One region of the Streptomyces sp. NPDC002306 genome, then DNA from elsewhere that is predicted to be linked to it. Evidence: riboswitches for the same ligand, from Rfam matches in the RefSeq annotation. Region 1 holds a riboswitch; each other region holds the start of a gene.
The links. Region 1 has a riboswitch for cyclic di-AMP ahead of ACWCQK_RS27365 (M23 family metallopeptidase). Riboswitches for the same ligand answer to the same signal wherever they lie in the genome.

Region 1 (5,402 bases):
CTCGTACGGCGCGACCGTACGGCGGTGGCGGCCGGCTTCGGCCTGCTGCGGCTGGCCGGGGCGCCCTCCCTGGGCTGGCTGGACGTGAAGACGTCCGGTGACGTCGAGGTGCCGGTCATCGAGACCGCCATCGACGAGGAGCTCGCCCGGTTCGCCGAGGAGGGCCCCACGGCCGAGGAAATGGAACGCGCGCAGGCACAGTTGGAGCGCGAGTGGCTGGACCGGCTGGGCACGGTGGCCGGCCGCGCCGACGAACTGTGCCGCTACGCGGTCCTGTTCGGCGACCCGCAGCTCGCCCTGACCGCCGTCCAGCGGGTGCTGGACGTGACGGCCGAGGAGGTCCAGGAGGTCGCCAAGGCCCGCCTGCGCCCCGACAACCGCGCGGTGCTCGTCTACGAGCCCACCGCCCCCGAGGCCCTGGACGACGCCGAGGCCGCGGAGAGCACCGAAGACCCGGAGTCCGCGGCGACCGTGGAAGCCACCGACGAGACCGAGGCGGCCCAGTGACCGAGCTCACCACGATGGAGTTCCACCCGCAGCCCCGGCCGGGCGAGGCCAGGCCCTGGGCGTTCCCGGCGCCCGAGCGCGGCACCCTGGACAACGGGCTGACCGTCCTGCGCTGCCACCGCCCCGGCCAGCAGGTCGTCGCCGTCGAGGTGCTCCTCGACGCGCCGCTGGACGCCGAGCCGGCCGGCCTCGACGGGGTGGGCACGATCATGGCGCGCGCCTTCTCGGAGGGCACCGACAAACTCTCCGCCGAGGAGTTCGCCGCCGAGCTGGAGCGCTGCGGCGCCACTCTCGACGCGCACGCCGACCACCCCGGCGTCCGGCTGAGCCTCGAAGTGCCGGTCTCGCGCCTGGAGAAGGGGCTCAGCCTGCTCGCCGACGCCCTCCGGGCGCCCGCCTTCGCGGACAGCGAGGTCGAGCGGCTGGTGCGCAACCGGCTCGACGAGATCCCGCACGAGCTGGCCAACCCCGGACGCCGTGCCGCCAAGGAGCTCTCCAAGGAGCTGTTCCCGGCGACCTCGCGCATGTCGCGCCCGCGCCAGGGCACCGAGGAGACGGTCACGAAGATCGACTCCGCGGCCGTGCGCGCCTTCTACGACCGGCACGTCCGCCCCGCCACGGCCACCACCGTGGTCGTCGGCGACCTCGCGGGCCTCGACCTGGACGAGCTTCTCGGCGACACCCTGGGCGCCTGGAAGGGCTCCCAGGCCGCGCCCCGCCCCGTGCCGCCGGTGAGCGCCGACGACACCGGCCGCGTGGTCATCGTGGACCGTCCCGGCGCCGTCCAGACGCAGCTGCTGATCGGCCGCATCGGTGCCGACCGGCACGACCGGGTGTGGGCCGCCCAGGTGCTCGGCACGTACTGCCTCGGTGGCACCCTCACCTCCCGGCTGGACCGCGTCCTGCGGGAGGAGAAGGGCTACACCTACGGGGTGCGCGCGTTCGGGCAGGTGCTCAGGTCGGGCGCTCCCACCTCCGCCGGAGGGGCCACCGGCGCCGCGATGCTCGCCATCAGCGGCTCCGTGGACACTCCGAACACCGGTCCCGCCCTGGAGGACCTGTGGACCGTGCTGCGCACGCTCGCCGCGGAGGGGCTGACCGACGCGGAGCGTGACGTCGCCGTGCAGAACCTCGTCGGGGTGGCGCCGCTGAAGTACGAGACCGCGGCGGCCGTCGCGGGCACGCTGGCCGACCAGGTCGAGCAGCACCTGCCCGACGACTACCAGGCGACGCTGTACCAGCAGCTCGCCGCGACCGGCACCGTGGAAGCCACCGCGGCGGTCGTGAACGCCTTCCCGGTGGACCGTCTGGTGACGATCCTCGTCGGGGACGCGGCGCAGATCAGGGAGCCCGTCGAGGCCCTCGGCATCGGTGCGGTCACGGTCGTGTCCGCCGAGTAGGGACGACGCGGAGGCACGCGCGTGCGGGGCCCTGGTGACCGATGGGTCACCAGGGCCCCGCCATGTGCGCGGAGTGTCCGAATTGGGGGAGAGTTGCCTGTCTGCCCTGTGGGATGCGCTACAAAAGCGGCGATCCGTTTGAGGATCGAAAGACGGCGCCCGTACGGTCAGGCGGTCTGTCCGTCAGGCAGTGCGCCGCACCCGCGGCAGCGGACAGTCATCGCCGAGTCCCCGTACGGCGCGAGCCAGGGGAGCCGGGGACCCATGCAGTCCCTGGGGTGAATCGGACGCCCGCGCGTGCCGCGAGGGGGTCCGTAGGAGACCTTCCTGCTCCGAACCCGTCAGCTAACCCGGTAGGCGAGAGGGAAGGAAAGGAACCAGCCTCTACATGGCGTTCATGTGCGCCCCCGGGAAGCATCGTCGTCCCGGCCGGATGAAGCGCACCAGCGCTCAGGCAGCCGGCATCGCGGCCCTCGCCACCACCGGCGTCATCGGTACCCTCGCGGCCCCCGCCCTCGCCGCCGAGAACTCCGTCGAGCAGACGGGCCTCACCCCGGTCATCACCATCGGCGACTCGGTCGCCGAACAGATCGACGCCCAGGCCGCCGCGCAGAAGCAGGCCGCCGAGGAGAAGGCGGCCCTGCAGGTCGCCCGCGAGAAGGCCGCGGCGAAGGCCAAGGCGGAGCACGCGGCCAAGGTGCGTGCCGCCCGCGAGGCCGAGCGCGAGCGGCTCAACACCTTCGTGACGCCCATCGCGCACTCCTACGTCTCCACCGGCTACCTCAGCGGCGGCTCGCTCTGGTCGTCCGGCAGCCACACCGGCATCGACTTCCACGCGGCCAGCGGCACCTCCGTCCACACGGTCGGCTACGGCACCGTCGTCGAGGCCGGCTGGGGCGGGGCGTACGGCAACCAGGTGGTCGTCAAGATGAACGACGGCACGTACACCCAGTACGGTCACCTGTCGTCCATCGGCGTCTCCGTGGGCCAGAAGGTCGTCACGGGCCAGCAGATCGGCGTCTCCGGCGCGACCGGCAACGTCACCGGCCCGCACCTGCACTTCGAGGCCCGGACCACCCCCGAATACGGCTCGGACATCGATCCGGTCGCCTACCTCCGCACGCATGGTGTGAACGTCTGACGGCAGTCGGCGAGACATACCGAAGCCCCGGCTCCCCGAGCCGGGGCTTTCGGCCTTTCGGAGGCCTTCCTGTCCAAAAAATATCCCTGGATTCCGGCCGCCCGTCGGAAATTACGTCCGATTGCCATAGAGTCGCAGAACGCACGTCACTCGGCGACGTTTCACGGGCATTAAGGCGGAGGTCGGTCATGCGTATTCCGGCGCACTCGGTATGCACGGCGATCCGGGACGACATCGTCGCCGGTGTCTACGAGCGCGGCGGCCGGCTCACCGAGGAACTCCTCGCGCGACGCTACGGCGTCTCGCGCGTCCCCGTCCGGGAGGCGCTGCGCACCCTGGAGGCCGAGGGCTTCGTGGTGACCCGTCGGCACGCGGGCGCGTGCGTCGCGGAACCGACCGAGCAGGAAGCCTCCGACCTGCTGGAGATGCGCGTGCTCCTGGAGCCGCTCGGCGCGTCCCGGGCCGCCCAGCGGCGGACCGAGGCCCATCTGAAGGTGCTGCGCGGCCTGGTCCGCCTGGGCCAGGAGCGGGCCAGGCAGGGCAACAGCGAGGACCTGCGCTCCCTGGGCGGCTGGTTCCACGAGACGCTCGCCCAGGCGTCCGGCAGCCACGCCCTGACCGCCACGCTGACCCAGCTGCGGCACAAGATCGCCTGGATGTACGCGATCGAGGCGCCGGCCGACCCGGTGGAGTCATGGGCCGAGCACGGCGCGATCGTGGACGCGGTGGCCCGCGGCGACGCCGAACGCGCGCGGGCGGTCACGGCGCTGCACACCGAGCGGGCGAGCGCCGCGCACCGTCCGCGGTTCACCGGGCGGGGGAGCGCGCGGACCGTGTGAGGACTTCGCAACACCCCGTAAACATGACGAGCCTGCGGCATTAACAAAGGCGCCGTATACAAAGAGGCGGTATTCAGCGGGGGTGTATTTCCGCTGCCCTCATTCGCATGCGCCGGGAATTTCCGGCCGCACGTCTTTCGTATGCCCGCGGGGTGACTTCGAGGCGATCTCGGAGTGGGCGCCGATATTGGCAGGTCCCGGCAATTCCGGTGGAGCGGCGGGAGTGAAAGGCCCGGCGAAAACGGCGGAGCCGCGCCGGCCGGGAAGGCCGACGCGGCTCCACCGCGTGCTGTGAGCAGTACTGCGAGCAGTGCCGTGACTAGTGCCGCGGGCAATGCTGCTGCGAGAAGTGGCGTGCGTAGAGCCGCGCCGAAGGCGATGCTCAGACGGTCTCGGGAAGCTCCTCGAGCCCCTCGGCGACCAGCTTCGCCAGACGGTCGAGCGCGGCGTCCGCGCCCTCGGCGTCGGAGGCGAGGACGATCTCCTCGCCGCCCTGGGCGCCGAGGCCGAGAACGGCCAGCATGGAGGCCGCGTTGACGGGGTTGCCGTCGGCCTTGGCGATCGTGACCGGGACGCCTGCGGCCGTGGCGGCTCGGACGAAGATGGAGGCGGGACGGGCGTGGAGGCCCTCGGCCCAGCCGACGTTGACGCGGCGCTCAGCCATGTGATGCTGCCCTTCAGTACTCAGGGTTGTCTAGACCAGTGTTCCATATCGAGATATGTGCCCGGAGCGGTCCGGTGTCCCGTCCCGGGAGTGGCGTCGGATCGCGGCCTCGATCCGACGTCCGTCCTCCACAGACTGCCTCGCGCCGTTGTCGTACGCGAGCCGTACTCTGGGGCCCATGCAGAACCCGGCGGACCGGCACGACCGACACGAGTACCCCGCCCACTGGGAGGCGGACGTGGTACTGCGTGACGGTGGCACCGCGCGCGTCCGGCCCATCACCGTCGATGACGCCGACCGCCTGGTCAGCTTCTATGAGCAGGTCTCGGACGAGTCGAAGTACTACCGCTTCTTCGCGCCGTACCCGCGGCTGTCCGCCAAGGACGTCCACCGCTTCACACACCACGACTTCGTGGACAGGGTGGGACTCGCGGCCACGATCGGCGGCGAGTTCATCGCCACCGTACGCTACGACCGCATCGGCGCCGACGGCATGCCCGCCTCGGCTCCCGCCGACGAGGCCGAGGTCGCCTTCCTGGTGCAGGACGCGCACCAGGGGAGGGGCGTCGCCTCCGCCCTCCTCGAACACGTCGCGGCCGTCGCGCGCGAGCGGGGCATCCGCCGCTTCGCCGCCGAGGTGCTCCCCGCGAACTCCAAGATGATCAAGGTGTTCACGGACGCCGGCTACACCCAGAAGCGCAGCTTCGAGGACGGTGTCGTGCGCCTGGAGTTCGACCTCGAACCCACGGAGCGTTCGCTCGCCGTGCAGCGCGCGCGGGAGCAGCGCGCCGAGGCGCGGTCCGTACGGCGGCTGCTCGTGCCGGGGTCCGTCGCGGTGGTCGGCGTCGGCC
Region 2 (5,402 bases), on a different contig from region 1:
CTCGTGCTCGCCCCGCTCTTCGTGGGCGACCCGGACGCGCCCCGCCTGTTCGGGCCGGGCGCGTACCAGGGCGGGCGGCTGCGGCTGGTGGAGACCCGGCGGATCGAGGACGTCGTCCTCATGCGCTACGAGCCGACCGCACCCGGCGCCGGAGGTGTCGCCTCGCCCGCCGACCGGCACTGGCTGGCGCTCGCCTGTGACCTGGCGGCGCAGTGCCCGCCGTCGCGGACCGCGTTCAGCGTGGGAGCGGTGGTGGTGGCCGCCGACGGTACGGAGCTCGCCCGCGGCCACTCCCGGGAGGGCGACGATCCCGTCGTGCACGCCGAGGAGGCGGCCCTGGCGAAGATCGACCCGGCGGATCCGCGGCTGGGCGGCGCGACGGTGTACAGCAGCCTGGAGCCGTGTGCCCGGCGGGCCTCCCGGCCGGCGCCGTGCGCGCGGCTGATCCTCGACGCGGGGGTACGGCGGGTGGTCACGGCCTGGCGGGAGCCGGACACCTTCGTGGCCGGTGCGGACGGCAACGGGGTACTGGTCGCCGAGGGCGCCGACGTCGTCGTACTGCCGGAGTACGAGGCGGCCGCCCAGGCGCCGAACCGGCACCTGCGGGGCTGAACCGAGCCACGCCGACGGGCCGGGAATCAACCGTTGTGCATCCGGTCCCGCGAATGGCGTATGCTGGTGTCACCGACGCGGGGTGGAGCAGCTCGGTAGCTCGCTGGGCTCATAACCCAGAGGTCGCAGGTTCAAATCCTGTCCCCGCTACTGAAGACTCAGGGCCGGAATCCAGTTCATGGATTCCGGCCCTGAGTGTTTTCCACGCCGTTCATGCCGTTCACGCCGGGACGCGCGTTCCCCCGCCCCGGCGCTCGCGTCAGCCGGTCGGCTCACACCGGTCGCTCCCCGTTCCGGCTGCGGCGAATCTGGATCTCCGTGGCGGGAGACGGCAGGAGACGAGTGGTGCGCCCTCATGACGCGGCGGGTGAGGAGCCGCACAAGGATCCCGGCACCGCCTACGACGACTACCTCGTGCCCCGCACCCGGGCCGGCGGCCGGCTCCCGACCGATCCGGTGCCCGACCCAGGGCTCGGCGACGAGGCGCCCCGGCCGTCCGGCGAGCAACGCGCGGAGCGCCGGATCTCCGCCGCCCGGACCCTCCTCCAGCTCCTCCCCCTCCTGCTGGTCGCCGGCGGGATCGTCTACGACCTCTGTACGCCCCCCGAATTCACCGCGGCCCCCTTCTTCACGGCCGCCCCGCTGGTGGCGGCGCCGCTGTACACGCTGTCCGGCACCATCGCCACGGGGGTCTTCGCGTTCGCCGCGGTCTGCGCCGTGCACGCCCGGTTCTCCCTGGTCCCCGACGCGAGCGCGATGACCGAGATGGTCACCGTGGCCACGGTCGCCGCCATGGCCGTGGTCATCAACCGCGTCGTGCGCCGCGGCGACCGACGGCTGGCCAGCGCCCGCGAGATCGCCGAGGCCGCCCAGCGCGCGGTACTGCCCGAACCCGCCGAGCGGATCGGCGGCTACGACGTCGCGGCCCGCTACGAGGCCGCCCAGGAGGACGCCTTCATCGGCGGCGACCTGTACGCGGTGCAGGACAGCCCGCGCGGGGTGCGGCTCCTCGTCGGGGACGTACGGGGCAAGGGCATGGGCGCCGTGGCGGCCGTGGCCGTCGTCATCGGGGCCTTCCGGGAGGCAGCCGAGCAGGAGGCGACCCTGGAGGCGGTCGCGCAGCGGCTGGAGCGGGCGCTGGCCCGCGAGGGCACCCGGCGCGACGGGCTGGACGCCTTCGAGGGCTTCACCACCGCCGTGCTCGCCGAACTGCCGCACGGCAGCGACGCCGTCCGGATCCTCAACCGCGGGCATCCGCCGCCGCTGCTGCTGCACACCGACGGCAGCGTGCGCGCGCTGCCGGCCCGCGAACCCGCCCTGCCGCTCGGCATGGGCGAGCTGGGCACCTGGCCCGACCGCGCGCAGGAGTGCGACTTCCCGAGGGGCACCACCCTGCTCCTGCACACCGACGGCGTGTCCGAGGCCCGCGACACCCAGGGTCGCTTCTACGACCCCGAGGAGCGGCTCGCGGGCCGGTGCTTCCGCGATCCCGAGGCGCTGCTCGTCGCCCTCGCGGAGGACGTGCGCCGGCACTCGGGCGGCGGGATGGCCGACGACATGGCGCTGCTCGCCGTACGACGGCCCTGAGGGGGGAGGGAACGGAGCAGATGCCTGGATCGGGCCGCGATGGACGGAGTCGTGAAGAAACGGCCCGTCGTCACGCGGGGTGATCGGGTGACCCCTCTGTGCATCACATCTGAGTCACCGTCAAAACGCGTGTGACTCCCGAGATGTTCCCGCCCGAGCGCTCGCTGCGGTCAACTCGCCCGATTTCCGCCGGTCATGGGCTGTAAGTCCAGGCCAAAAAAGTGTTAATGATCAAGTGGAACAGCTTGGAATCACGCCCCCGTGTCTATTAACGTTCGATAACGCAGCGCGGTCGTCCCAGCCGTCACAAGCGACGGCTCCGCGCGCACGCGCCGAATCCTGCAAGGAACCGGGGAACCACCACCTTGGGGTGAATCGCACGGACACCGCCGTGAACGACAGGCGGTTTACGCGCGTAGGAGACCTTCCTGCTCCGAACCCGTCAGCTAACCCGGTAGGCGAGAAGGAAGGAAAGGAGCACGCCCACGTGGCGTCCAACCGGCCTGCCCCCGAAGCCCCGTTCGTGCCGAGTCAGCGCAGCACCGAGCCGTTCGGCTCCGGCAGCTACCGCACCGACGAGGGCCCGTGGGAGGAGTGGAACCCCACCGAGGAGTCCCTCCGTCCCGTACGTGGCCGGCACCGCGTCGCCAAGCAGCGCGGCGGACTCGCCCGCAGCTCCACCGTCCTGGGCGTCGGCGTCATAGCCGCCGTGAGCGCGGGCGGTATGGCCAGCGCCAACACCGGCAAGCCGCCGGTGTCCATCTCCATGCCGGACCTGCCCTCCGTCGGCTCCCTGCTGTCCGACGACACCGCGGAGGCCGCCGAGGCCCCCACGACCCCGCTCAGCGGCATCGGCGTGACCTCCGCCGACACCGCCCAGGGCACCACCGACGCCGGCGAGGCGCTGCGCAGCCGGATCATGGCGCAGGCCGAGCAGCAGCAGGACCAGGTCGACACCAAGGCCGCGGCGGCCGAGGCCGCGGCGGCGCAGAAGGCGGTCACCGACGCCGCCGCCAAGGCCGAGAAGGAGGCGGAGGCCAAGGCCGCCGCCGCCAAGAAGAAGGCGGACGAGGCGGCCGCGCAGAAGGCCGAGGCCGCGCGCCTGGCCGAGCTCGCCAAGCAGTACACGCTGCCGACCTCCTCGTACACGATCACCTCGACCTTCGGCCAGGCCGGCTCGATGTGGTCCTCCGGCTACCACACCGGTCTCGACTTCGCCGCGCCCACCGGCACGCTCATCAAGGCGATCCACAGCGGCACGGTCACCGAGGCGGGCTGGGCCGGCTCCTACGGCTACCGCACGATCCTCACCCTCGACGACGGCACCGAGCTGTGGTTCTGCCACCAGTCCTCGATCAACGTCAGCGTCGGGCAGAAGGTCGCCACCGGCGATGTCATCGGCCGCGTCGGCGCCACCGGCAACGTCACCGGGCCGCACCTCCACCTGGAGGTCCACCCGGGCGGCAGCGCGGACGGCATCGACCCGATGGCCTGGCTGCAGGGCAAGGGCCTCACCCCCTGACCCGCGGAACGCTCCGAGTTCCCTGATCGTTCTCCGATCCCCGGCAGCTCTGACGACGTCCCCCCGACGTCAGGGCTGCCGGTTTCCGTTTCCCGGGACATATGCGGAATATGGGCTTCCCGGGTGCGTGTTGATGTTGTACATGACTTCCCTGCGCACGTTCGGCTCCTCCGACCTCGAGGTCTTCCCGCTCGCCCTCGGCGGCAACGTCTTCGGCTGGACCGCCGACGAGGCCCAGTCCTTCGCCGTGCTCGACGCCTACGCGGCGGCGGGCGGCAACTTCGTCGACACCGCCGACTCCTACTCGGCGTGGGTCGAGGGCAACAAGGGCGGTGAGTCCGAGACGATCATCGGCAACTGGGTCAAGGCGCGCGGCAACCGCGCCGACGTCGTCATCGCCACCAAGGTCAGCCAGCACCCGGACTTCCCGGGGCTGAGCGCCGCGAACATCAAGGCCGCCGCCGACGCCTCCCTGCGCCGCCTCGGCACCGACCACATCGACCTCTACTACACGCACTTCGACAAGCCCGAGGTGCCGGTGGAGGAGATCATCGGCGCGCTCGACGAGCTGGTGAGGGCGGGCAAGGTGCGGCACATCGCCGCCTCCAACATCTCCGCCGAGCGGCTGCGGGAGTCCCTGGACTTCTCCGACCGCGAGGGCCTGGCCCGGTACGTGGCGCTGCAACCCCACTACAACCTCGTCTCGCGCGACACCTACGAGGGCGGGCTCCAGGACCTCGCGGCCCGCTCAGGACTGGCCGCCGTCCCGTACTACGCGCTCGCCTCCGGATTCCTCACCGGCAAGTACCGCCCCGGTGCGACGGTCGACAGCGCCCGGGCCTCGGGCGCCGCCAAGCACCTCGACACCGAGCGCGGCCGGAAGGTCCTCGCCGCACTCGACGAGGTCGCGGGCGCCCATGACGTACCGGTCGCCACCGTCGCCCTCGCCTGGCTCGCGAACCAGCCGACGGTGGTCGCCCCGATCGCCTCCGCCCGGACGGTCGAGCAGCTGCCGGCGCTGGTCGCGGTGGCGGAGCTGGAGCTGACCGGGGCGGAGGTCGCGAGCCTGACGGCCGCGTCGCGCTGACCCCACCCCGCATCCCGGCCCGGCGATGTCCCCGGAGTCACGCGCTGCCGGGCTGCGGGACCGGTGGGACTGGCGGGGCCGGTGGGGCCAGTGGGGCCGGTGGGGCCTGCGGAGGTTACGACCGGTACGGGTTGTACGCGGGATACGGCGCCGCCGGGTAGCCGTACACCGGCCATGCCGCCGGAGGGGGCACCGGCATCATCACCGGAACCGGTGGCGCCGTCGCCCGCGCCGCGTAGTCCAGCGCGGGCCGCGCCACCTCCCGGCGGCGCCACAGCTCGTGCAGCAGTTCCCGTTCCCGTACGAGGAAGTCGGCGCCGGCCCGGCCCCGGCGCCCCCGGTGGCGCAGGAACGCCAGGGAGGTCGCGTACGCCTCGTACTCCGCGACCGTCCGGCCGGCGGCCCTGCCGAAGTGGTGCCCGGCGTACTCGCGGGCCAGCCGCCGCGCCCGCATCGAGCCGAGCGCGTACGGCTCGGCCGGGGTCAGCCAGCCGGCGACGGCGTAGGCGGGCAGTTCCTCGCGCACGGTCCGCAGCTCGCGCTGGCGTGTCCAGACCACCAGCCAGGTCAGCAGCCCGAACGCGGGCACCATGA
Region 3 (5,402 bases), on a different contig from region 1:
CGGTGCCGTGTCCCGGGCCCGCGCGCAGGAGTGGGTGGACGAGGCGCTGGCCCGCGAACTGGGGCTCGCCCGGGAGGCGTTGACGGCATAGCGGTGGGGCCGGCGCGCACACCGGCCCCCTCCGTACCGCGTGCCCGCTCAGGCCACGGCCGCGATCCGCTCCTTGATGTCGTGCGGGGACAGCGCGCCCTTGGCGGTCACGTGGTCACCCGAGGACTCTCCGCGCAGCCGGCGTCCGATCCACGGCACCAGGTACTCGCGCGCCCAGTGGACGTCGTCGCGCCGGACTTCGAGGGTGCCGCGCGGCGGGAGCGCCGGCCAGAGCTGCTCCGGGTCGGCCGGCACGTCCAGGCCGAGGGCCAGGCCCGCGCGCAGGGCCACCCGCGTGTGCCCCTCGGGCGAGAGGTGCAGCCGGTCGCCGTCCCAGGCCCGCCGGTCCTGGACGGACTTCAGGGACCACAGGTCGAGCACCGGGCAGCCGTACCGGTCCGCGACGGCGCGGACATGCCCGTTGTAGGTCGCGATCTTGCCGCGCAGGTGCTTGAGCAGGGGCACACCGCGGGTGTCGAAACCGGTCGTCACCATGACCGTGCCGGATACGGCGGTCAGCGCGGCGATCGCGTGCTCGAACCGCTCGGCCACCTCGTCGGGGTCGGTCCCGGGGCGGAGGATGTCGTTGCCGCCCGCGCAGAAGGAGACCAGGTCCGGCGCCAGTTCGACGGCCTGCGGAAGCTGGTCGGCCACGATCTGGTCGAGCAGCTTGCCCCGCACGGCGAGGTTCGCGTACGTGAAGTCGCCCTCGGGCCGCCGGTCCGCGAGAAGCACCGCGAACCGGTCGGCCCAGCCGACGAACGCCCCGTCGGGGCCGGGGTCGCCGACGCCCTCGGTGAAGCTGTCCCCCAGCGCCACGTACGACCCGATCACTGATCTGTTGTCACTCTTCGAATCGTCTGCCACATCGGCCCATGATTCCCCTTCGAATGTGACCTACGCGACCGTAGGCAGGGGTTGACGGACGGTGAGATAAGCCACTGCTAAAGAGTTGGCCAACCAGGGAATAAGGACGTCGGGGGCGACGGCTCTCCGGTCAGCCGACGGCCACGCCGTGCGCGCGGAGGTAGGCGACCGGGTCCACGTCGGAACCGTAGCCGGGCGTGGTGCGGATCTCGAAGTGCAGGTGCGGGCCGGTCACGTTGCCCGTCGCGCCCGAGAGACCCACCTGCCGGCCCTCGCCCACGGTCTGCCCGGCCCAGACGGAGAGCTGGGAGAGGTGGGCGTACTGGGCGTAGTAGCCGTCGGCGAGCCTGATGACGACCTGGTTGCCGTACGCGCCGCTCCAGCCCGCGGAGACGACGGTGCCGGCGCCCACGGCCTTGAGCGGGGTACCGGTGGGGACGACGAAGTCGACGCCCGTGTGGTAGCCGCTGGACCACATGCCGCCCGCCACGCGGTAGCCGGTGCCGACGGCGCCACCGGCGACCGGGAGGGTGTAACCGGTGCCGGTGGAGGCGCTGGGCGCGGTGCCGGCGGACGTGCCGGGAGCCCCGTCGGTGGTGGCGGCGGCCAGCGCGAGGTCGGGCGCCGGGACGGAGGGGGTGTCCGTGGACGACGACTTCGCCGACGAGGACTCCACAGCCGACCCTGCGCGGGCCTTCGCGCCGATGCTGAGCTTCAGGCCCGGGTGGATCAGCGACGGGTCGGCGCCGACGGCCGCGCGGTTGTCCTGGTAGAGCCGGTGCCAGCCACCGCTGACGTGCTGGGCGTCGGCGATCTTCGAGAGGTAGTCGCCGGAACGGACCGTGTAGGTCCGGGCACCCGCGCCCTTGTCGGCCGTCTTCTTCTGGACGGCCTTCTTCTCGACGGACTGCTTCTCGGCGACCTGCTGGTGGACCACCGGGGCGGACTGCGCGGCCTGTCCGGAGACGGACCCGGCGGGGATCTGGGGCGTCGCCGCGTGCGCGCCGACGGCCCCCATGAGCGGAAGGGCGAGTGCGGCGCCGCCGGTTCCGGCGACGGCGATCGTGCGTGTGAAGCGCTGGGCCTTGGGGCGGCGGTGCTTACCCTTCGCGGGCATGACGAATTCCTCTCCGGCGCCTGCGAGGTGAGCTGTCGGGTGCGGGCTGGAGATGCCCGGCCGCGCTCGCCGCGCGGCTGTACCCCAAGCCTGTTCCGGAGACCGGAACAGGCGGTGATGCCTGTGGGTCCCCCGCTCCTGCCGGACACGGGTGAGTGTGCGGGAACCGGGCGCCGGCAGGACTGGGCGTCCGCCCGGATTGGTGGGGAAGTTAGGCGAGTGAGACGCGAGGGGACAAGCGTCCGTTTCCGGAAGTGCCCGAATTGCTTGATCCGTGACGGGATTTACCGGTCACGCTCCGTCATCCCCGCGCCCCTCATTCACTGATTCCCTGGGAAAACACCTGAATTACGTGAACATGCCGGGCGACACACGGTCACCGGTATGACGCTCCTCACGCCTCGCCCGACAACTTCCCCCATTCCGGAGTGATTCAGAACTAAATTCGCGATTCGGGCATTTCACTCAGACGCGACGGAGACGGATGACCGTCGCGTCGAGGTCGCCCCGCAGCCCCGTACGCATCCCGTGATGCAGCAGCACCGCACCTCGGTGAACTTCGCCCGTTTCATGGCATTTGTACGAAGCCTCCGGATCGAGCCCTCGCAGCCGCAGCGCGGGCACGGGCTCGCCGTACCGCTGCGCCTGGAGGCAGGCGAGGACGACGGTCTCGTCCCCCCGGACGTACTGCACGGCGCTGAGTCCGCCCTGCGGCGCCCGCAGCCGGTAGAGGTCGCCGTGCTGCACGAGCGGGCGGATCTCCTTGTAGAGAGCGACCCAGTCCGCCGCCTCGGCGAGCTCCTCCTCGGTCCACCGGGTGAGGTCCCCGCCGACGCCGAGCACGCCGGCCATGGAGCTCACGAACCGGAACCGCAGCGAGCTGGCGCGGCCGTTGAGCTGGACGTTGGGGCTGTCGGTGACCCAGGCGGCCATGACCCGCGCGGGATGGATCTGGGTGAAGCCGTGCTGGATGGCCAGCCGGTCGAGCGGATCGGTGTTGTCGGAGGTCCACACCTGGTCCGTACGGCTCATGATCCCCAGGTCGATCCGCCCGCCGCCGCCGGAGCAGGACTCGAAGGCGACGCCCGGATGGGCCGCCCGCAGCCGGTCCAGCAAGGCGTACAGGGCGCGCACGTGGTCGACCCACAGCCGCTGGGGATAGGGCTCGCCGGGCCAGCCGGCGTCGGTGAAGCAGCGGTTGAAGTCCCACTTCACGTAGTCGATCGGGGCACTGTTGAGGAGGGTGTCGAGCCGCTCCCAGAGGTACTCCTGGACATCCTCGCGCGCGAGGTTCAGTACGAGCTGATTACGCAGTTCCGTCCGCTTTCGCCCCGTCTGGTACTGCACCCAGTCGGGGTGCGCCCGGTACAGGTCGCTGTCCGCGTTGACCATCTCGGGCTCGACCCAGATCCCGAACTGCATGCCGAGGGCGTGCACATCGTCGGCGAGGGGCTTGAGGCCGGCCGGGAAGCGGTCGGGGTTCGGCGTCCAGTCGCCGAGCCCGGCCCGGTCGCTGGTGCGGGCTCCGAACCAGCCGTCGTCGACCACGAACAGCTCGACGCCGATCCCGGCGGCGTGCCGCGCCAGCGCCCGCTGCTGCTCCTCGGAGATGTCGAACTCGGTGGCCTCCCAGGAGTTGAACAGCACCGGCCGGTCCTGGTCCGCCAGCGGGACGATGTACGTCCGCTGGTAGGCGTGCCAGGCACGACTCGCGCCGCCGAAGCCGCCGTCGCTCCACAGACCGGCGAAGACCGGCGTGGTGAAGGACTCCCCCGCCGCCAGCCGCAGCAGGCCCGATTCGTCGTAGCCCGCGCCGCCGGTGATCTGCACGCGCGCGTCGGGGAGTTGCGCCACGGCTATCCGCCAGGACCCCGACCAGCCCAGCGCGCAGCCGTAGACCTCGCCGCGTTCCTCGGTGGCGTCGGTGTCGAGCGCGACCCAGGGCAGGTGCTGGTGTCCGGTGTGGCCGCGGCGGCTGCCGATGACCTGCTCGCCGTAGGTGAGGTCGGAGCGCGTCAGCCGGGACTCGGCGGCCCACCGGCCGTGCAGCTGGGACAGGCGCCAGCCGTCCCGGTCGGGCAGGGTCCAGGCGGCGGAGTCGGCGCGCAGCACCTCCAGCGGCGCCGACCCCTGGTTGTCCAGGGTCGTCCAGCGCTCGACGACGTCGTCACGCGTCCGGTAGTGCAGCGTGACCACCACCCCCGCGTCCTGGAACCGCAGCCGCAGCTCCTCGCCCTCGGTCTCGTACCCGTCGAAGCGCCACTCGGTGCCCCGCCGCTCGTCGGTGCGCAGGGACAGGGCGGGCCGGACGAAGCGGGCACCGCCCTCGACGGGGTACTCCTCGCGTCCGTCGAGCGGGGACTCGAAGGGCCAGTAGTCGGGCAGCGGACGGGTCGCGAGGGCTTCCGCGTCGGCGAGCCGGATCCTGGGGCCCCAATGCAGGTGCAGAAGTTCGTCGTCCTCGGTGAGATGGACGGCGTAACTGCTCTGCGGTCCCGACAGCAGCCAGGTACGGCCGTTTCCCGCGATCTCCAGCATCAGTGCCTCACAGAGTCGAACAGACGTGAACAGGTACCAACAGGTGTGGTCAGACCCCAACATCATCAAGGTCTGGGTGCCTCTCGGGCAATGTCCAGCGGACAAGTCGTCGCCACGGACCGCCGCACCCGCGCGGGCCCATGGACAGATCGTCGCCGAGAGCCGCCGCCCTCGCCCCGGCCTGTGGACAAGTCGGCGCCCGCGTCCGCCCTGGCCGCCCCGCCTGTGGACGACCCGTTGCCCCAGGAATCCATGTCGTATCGTCGAGAGCGCATCCCCGTCGGCCACCCGCCGAGCCGCGCCGCCGGGGCGAGCGGGAGGAGCCCCCCTTGACGCAGCAGGTCCCGTCGACCGAACCCGAACTGGCCGGAGTGCGCAACTTCCGTGACGTGGGCGGGCTGCCCACCGTCGACGGACGGCGGGTGCGGCACGGCGTGCTCTACCGCAGCGGCCATCTCGCGCACGCGACCGACGAGGACGCCGCGTTCCTCTCCTCCCTGGGACTGCACACCGTCTTCGACTTCCGCAACGCGGCGGACCAGAAGCTGGAGGGCCCGGACGTCGACCTGCCCGGCGTGCGCAATGTGAACCTGCCGCTGTCGGACCCGGCCGACGGCGCCGAGTTCTGGAAGATGGTCCGCGACGGCGAGATCGAACAGCTGCGCGGTCTCCTCAGCGACGGCAAGGCCGCACACCGGATGGTCACGTCCTACCGCACGATCGTCCGGGAGCGCACCCGGGAGCACTCGCAGGTGCTGCACTCGCTCGCCGAGGACAGCGTCCCCGCCCT
Region 4 (5,402 bases), on a different contig from region 1:
GGGGCTCATCTCGTGGCCGTCGGAGCTAGAGCTTCTCCACCGGCGCGTACCGCAGCAGCAGCCGCTTCGGCTTGGTGTCCCCGAAGTCGATCGTCGCCTCGGCGTTCCCGCCCGTGCCCTTCACCCCGACGACCGTGCCGAGCCCGAACTGGTCGTGCGTGACGCGGTCGCCGACGGCCAGGGCCACCACCGGCTTCTCCGCGGACCTGCGCGTGGCGAAGCCGGACGCCCCCGACGCCGACGAACGCGAGCGCGACGACGACAGCGACGACGCGATCCCCGAGGCCGGTCCTGAGGACACCGGCGCCGTGGCACCGGTCCGCTTCCATTCCAGGTGGGCCGGCGGGATCTCCTCCAGGAACCGGGAGGGCGGGTTGTACGACGGCTGCCCCCAGGCGCTGCGCATCGCCGACCGCGTGAGGTAGAGCCGCTCCCGCGCGCGGGTGATCCCGACGTACGCCAGGCGGCGCTCCTCCTCCAGTTCCTTGGCCTGGCCGAGGGCGCGCATGTGCGGGAAGACGCCGTCCTCCATGCCGGTCAGGAAGACGACCGGGAACTCCAGGCCCTTGGCGGTGTGCAGGGTCATCAGCGTGATGACACCGTCGCCGTCCTCCTCGTCGGGGATCTGGTCGGAGTCGGCGACCAGGGCGACCCGCTCCAGGAATTCGGACAGCCCGCCCGTCGCCTCGCCCTCGCCGGACTCCTGCTCGAACTCCAGCGCGACGGCGGCGAGCTCCTGGAGGTTCTCGATACGGGTCTCGTCCTGCGGGTCGGTGGAGGCCTGCAACTCGGCCAGGTATCCGGTCCGTTCGAGGACGGCCTCCAGGACCGTCGCCGGGCCCGCGCCGGACTCGACGATCGTACGGAGATCCTCCATCAGCGCGTTGAAGCGCTGCACGGCGTTCGTGGAGCGCGCGGCCATGCCGTAGGCCTCGTCGACGCGTCGCAGTGCCTGCGGAAAGCTGATCTTCTCGCGCTGGGAGAGGGCGTCGATCATCGCCTCGGCGCGCTCGCCGATCCCGCGCTTGGGCACGTTGAGGATGCGGCGCAGCGGGACCGAGTCCTCCGGGTTGGCCAGGACGCGCAGGTAGGCCAGGACGTCCCGGACCTCCTTGCGCTCGTAGAAGCGGACGCCGCCGACGACCTTGTAGGGCAGGCCGACGCGGATGAAGATCTCTTCGAAGACGCGGGACTGGGCGTTGGTGCGGTAGAACACGGCGACGTCGCCGGCCTTGGCCTGGCGCGCGTCCGTGAGACGGTCTATCTCGTCGGCGACGAACTGCGCCTCGTCGTGCTCGGTGTCGGCGACGTACCCGGTGATGCTCGCGCCGGCGCCCGCGTTGGTCCACAGGTTCTTGGGGCGGCGGGACTCGTTGCGCTCGATGACGGCGTTGGCGGCGGAGAGGATCGTCTGCGTGGAGCGGTAGTTCTGCTCCAGCAGGATCGTCGTCGCGTTCGGGTAGTCCTCCTCGAACTGGAGGATGTTGCGGATCGTCGCGCCGCGGAAGGCGTAGATCGACTGGTCCGCGTCACCCACGACGCACAGTTCGGCGGGCTGGAGGTCGAACTCGCCCGGCGGTACGTCCACGGGGTGCTCGGCGGTGCCGACGAGCTCGCGCACCAGGGCGTACTGGGCGTGGTTGGTGTCCTGGTACTCGTCGACGAGCACGTGCCGGAAGCGGCGGCGGTAGTGCTCGGCGACGTCCGGGAACGCGCGCAGCAGATTGACCGTCGTCATGATCAGGTCGTCGAAGTCGAGCGCGTTGGCCTCGCGCAACCGCGACTGGTACATCGCGTACGCCTGGGCGAGGGTCTTCTCGAAGCCGTCGGTGGCCTGGGCGGCGAAGTCCTCCTCGTCGATCAGCTCGTTCTTCAGGTTGGAGATCTTGGCGCTGAAGGACTTCGGCGGGAAGCGCTTGGGATCGAGGTCCAGGTCCCGGCAGACCAGGGCCATCAGGCGCTTGGAGTCGGCGGCGTCGTAGATCGAGAAAGACGACGTGAAGCCGAGCCTCTTGCTCTCGCGGCGCAGGATGCGCACGCACGCGCTGTGGAAGGTCATCACCCACATCGCGTTCGCGCGCGGGCCGACGAGATGCTCGACGCGCTCCTTCATCTCGCCCGCGGCCTTGTTGGTGAAGGTGATCGCGAGGATCTGGCCCGGGTGCACGTGCCGCTCGCCGAGCAGGTGGGCGATGCGGTGGGTGAGCACCCGGGTCTTGCCGGATCCCGCGCCGGCCACGATGAGCAGCGGGGCGCCGGAGTGGACCACGGCCGCGCGCTGGTTCTCGTTCAGCCCCTCCAGCAGGGAGGCCGGGTCGATCGCCGGGCGTGGGGCGCCGTCGCGATAGTAGGCGTCCCGGTCCGGCGGCACGTCGAACTTCCCGCCGAACAGATCGTCCGGAACCGGCTCCGGTACGTGCTCGTCCTCGGGCGGTGGCGGGGGTTCCTCCCCATGGGCCCGGGGGGCCTGGAGATCCGCCAGGAAGCTGTCGTCAAAGAGGCTGCTCATCGCTCTCCGAGTCTAGGGCGCCCCACCGACAACCCGCCGCCGCCCTGAGAACATCCCCCCGTAATCGGCCTTCCGGCACCTTTTCACCTTACGGAACGACCCCGGCACCGACCGCGATCGGGCAGTCGCACCGGCAGCGCGACCGAAGCACCATCTGCCCATCTACGGCCAAATCACCAAAAAGTCCTCCGATCGACCAAGATGAACAACTCCTGACCTGAGGTCACGAAAATGTATCGGGCATATCGCCCATCAACCTTCACAGAGGCCACACGCGTTGGCTAGCGTGCCCAGCAGGCCGCACGACCCCCTCCGGCGAACCTCGCCGGGCCGCGCGGCCCTCCGCCGAGTTCGGTACGCCGCCACGGCGACCGGAGCCGGGGACCCAACCGAGACCCGGGGTGAATCGGCCCGGCTTCCCATCGGGGAGCGGCCGTAGGGCAACCCTTCCGATCCATCCGCCCGAACCCGACAGCTAACCCGGTAGGCGGAACGTGGAAGGAGTCGCCTCCCTTGGCGTCGCACCGCAAGTCGCGTCCAGCAGCTACGCGCGTAGCAGGCATACGCACCCCCGCCCTCGCCACGGCGGCGCTCACCTCCGTCGCCCTGCTCTCCCAGACGGCCGACGCCACCCCCTCGGCCGACGACGGCAGGCCGAGCCTCGAAGAGGTCGAGAAGAAGGTCGACGACCTTTACCGCCAGGCGGAGTCGGCGACCGAGAAGTACAACGCGGCCAAAGAGCGGTCCGGCAAACAGCGCAAGCGCGTCGACACCCTCCTCGACGACGTCGCCCAGCGCACCCAGGCGCTCAACGAGGCACGCGAGGAGCTCGGCTCCGCCGCCGCCGCGCAGTACCGCACCGGCGCCGGCGCACCTGACACCGCGACCTTCCTGCTCGCGGACTCCCCGCAGGACTACTTCGACCAGGCCCAGCTGATGAGCCGTCTGACCACGCGCCAGAAGGGCGCGGTCGACGACTACGTCACCGAGCGGTCCGCGACGATGAAGAAGCGCCAGGAAGCCGCCGAGGGCCTGCGGACGCTCACCGACTCGCAGGACGACCTGCGAACGGCCAAGGCGGCCGTCCAGCGGAAGCTCGCCGACGCGCGTGTGCTGCTGTCGAAGCTGACGGCCCAGGAGAAGGCCCGGCTGGCCGAGATCGAGAAGCGCGAGCAGGCGGAGGCCACGCGCGCGGCGGCGGAACTCGCGAAGCGACAGGCGGCGGCCTCGCGCGCGAGCACGAGACCGCAGGCGGACTCGTCCGCACCCGCCTCCCCGTCCACGTCCTCCCCGTCCACGTCCTCGCCGTCGTCCTCCGGCTCCTCGTACGACACCCAGGCCGACAAGGCGCTCGCCTTCGCCCGCGCCCAGATCGGCAAGCCCTACGTCTGGGGCGCGACGGGACCCGGCTCCTACGACTGTTCCGGCCTCACCCAGGCCGCCTGGAAGGCCGCCGGCGTCACCCTCCCGCGCACCACCTACGACCAGGTGAACGCCGGCACCACCGTCCCCCTCTCCGCCGCCCGCCCCGGTGACCTGGTCTTCTTCTACGACGACGTCAGCCATGTGGGTATCTACCTCGGCGACGGGATGATGATCCACGCCCCCAAGCCCGGCGCGTACGTCCGCGAGGAGTCGATCTACTACGACGGCGAGCCGGGGATCCACAGCGTGGTGCGCCCCGCCTGACGAGGCTGCCCGCGCCCGCGCGTATTTCCGGGCGCCCGCGCGCGTGCCCCGCTCGCGCGGCGTGCGGCGCTCCTTAGCATCGGCCGCATGCCGCGTACCTCCCCTCTTCGCGCCTGGTGGGCGCACGGTCAGCCGGCGGCCGGGGCCGCCGTGCTGGCGACCGGCATCCTGTCGGTCGCGCTCCGGCTGACGGGGTACGAGGTCCTGTCCCGGATCACCCTGGTGCTCGCCTGCGCCGCCTGGCTGGCACTGGCGGCGGGCTTCGTCGTCCAGCTGCTGTGGGCGCGGGAGGACTGGGTGAGCTGTGCCTGCACGCCCGCCGCGCTCACCTCGGTCGCCGCGAGCGCCGTCCTCGGCACCCGCTTCTCGATGCCGGGGTGGCGGACGCCGGCCGAGGCGCTGCTGGCCCTCGCCGCGGTGCTGTGGCCGGTGCTGCTCGTCGTCGTCCTACGGCACTGGGAGCGCCGTATGCCCGGGGCGGTGTTCCTCGGCTGCGTGGCCACGCAGGGGCTCGCGGTGCTCTGCGCCGGCCTCGCCGGGGCCCTGTCGACGGCCTGGCTCGCGCACGCGGCGCTGGTCCTGTTCCTGTGCGGGCTGGTGCTCTACTGCCTGGCCCTGGCCCACTTCGACCCGCGTCAGGCCGTCGAGGGGGCCGGCGACCAGTGGGTGGCCGGCGGGGCGCTCGCGATCTCGGCGCTGGCGGGGGCGCAACTGCTCGCGGCCGACGGGCCGCGCCTGTACCTGTGGAACGACGACGACCGTGGCGCCCTGCGCGTCATGACCGTCGGTCTGCTGGCGCTCGACCTGTGCTGGTACGTCGTCCTGCTGGTGGCCGAGGTGCGGCGGCCGAGGCTGCGCTACGACGTGCTCCGGTGGTCTACCGCGTTCCCGATGGGGATGACGGCGGCGGCGGTGCTGTCCGTCGCCTCCGCCGTCGGCGTCCCGTGGCTGAAGCCGGTCGGGGAGGTGCTGCTGTGGATCGCCGTGGCGGTCTGGCTCGCGGTGGCCGTGGCGGCGGTCCGGGCGGCCTCGGGGGCCGTCCGTGCCGGCGCCGCGGCCACAGCACCGCGATGAAGACGTTCGCCGTGGTCAGCGGGGCCGGCTTCATCCCGTCATGAGGCCGGAGCCCGACGAGGGGATCCCCCGCCGCCCGGCACCGGCCGCCGCACCCGACGGCGGGCTGCATATATGCGCCATAGCACCG

Region 2: another riboswitch for cyclic di-AMP. It lies ahead of ACWCQK_RS07655 (M23 family metallopeptidase); the one in region 1 lies ahead of ACWCQK_RS27365 (M23 family metallopeptidase).
Region 3: another riboswitch for cyclic di-AMP. It lies ahead of ACWCQK_RS01335 (M23 family metallopeptidase); the one in region 1 lies ahead of ACWCQK_RS27365 (M23 family metallopeptidase).
Region 4: another riboswitch for cyclic di-AMP. It lies ahead of ACWCQK_RS30010 (NlpC/P60 family protein); the one in region 1 lies ahead of ACWCQK_RS27365 (M23 family metallopeptidase).

Annotation. Positions count from the first base shown of each region.
Region 1 is NZ_JBSFCK010000016.1:128,246-133,647, forward strand. It holds gene ACWCQK_RS27355 (M16 family metallopeptidase) at 1-507, shown strand, start outside; gene ACWCQK_RS27360 (M16 family metallopeptidase) at 504-1,907, shown strand; cyclic di-AMP (ydaO/yuaA leader) riboswitch at 2,119-2,282, shown strand; gene ACWCQK_RS27365 (M23 family metallopeptidase) at 2,296-3,048, shown strand; partial or broken gene ACWCQK_RS27370 (GntR family transcriptional regulator) at 3,237-3,931, shown strand; gene ACWCQK_RS27375 (HPr family phosphocarrier protein) at 4,270-4,551, opposite strand; gene ACWCQK_RS27380 (bifunctional acetate--CoA ligase family protein/GNAT family N-acetyltransferase) at 4,730-5,402, shown strand, end outside.
Region 2 is NZ_JBSFCK010000002.1:710,964-716,365, forward strand. It holds gene ACWCQK_RS07640 (dihydrofolate reductase family protein) at 1-612, shown strand, start outside; tRNA gene ACWCQK_RS07645 (tRNA-Met) at 689-762, shown strand; gene ACWCQK_RS07650 (PP2C family protein-serine/threonine phosphatase) at 1,027-2,199, shown strand; cyclic di-AMP (ydaO/yuaA leader) riboswitch at 2,520-2,675, shown strand; gene ACWCQK_RS07655 (M23 family metallopeptidase) at 2,687-3,721, shown strand; gene ACWCQK_RS07660 (aldo/keto reductase) at 3,864-4,808, shown strand; gene ACWCQK_RS07665 (PrsW family intramembrane metalloprotease) at 4,924-5,402, opposite strand, start outside.
Region 3 is NZ_JBSFCK010000001.1:304,318-309,719, forward strand. It holds gene ACWCQK_RS01325 (TetR/AcrR family transcriptional regulator) at 1-91, shown strand, start outside; gene ACWCQK_RS01330 (SGNH/GDSL hydrolase family protein) at 139-924, opposite strand; gene ACWCQK_RS01335 (M23 family metallopeptidase) at 1,088-2,074, opposite strand; cyclic di-AMP (ydaO/yuaA leader) riboswitch at 2,079-2,235, opposite strand; gene ACWCQK_RS01340 (alpha-galactosidase) at 2,540-4,612, opposite strand; gene ACWCQK_RS01345 (tyrosine-protein phosphatase) at 4,942-5,402, shown strand, end outside.
Region 4 is NZ_JBSFCK010000021.1:33,158-38,559, reverse strand. It holds gene pcrA (DNA helicase PcrA) at 26-2,509, opposite strand; cyclic di-AMP (ydaO/yuaA leader) riboswitch at 2,857-3,014, shown strand; gene ACWCQK_RS30010 (NlpC/P60 family protein) at 3,023-4,198, shown strand; gene ACWCQK_RS30005 (tellurite resistance/C4-dicarboxylate transporter family protein) at 4,286-5,272, shown strand.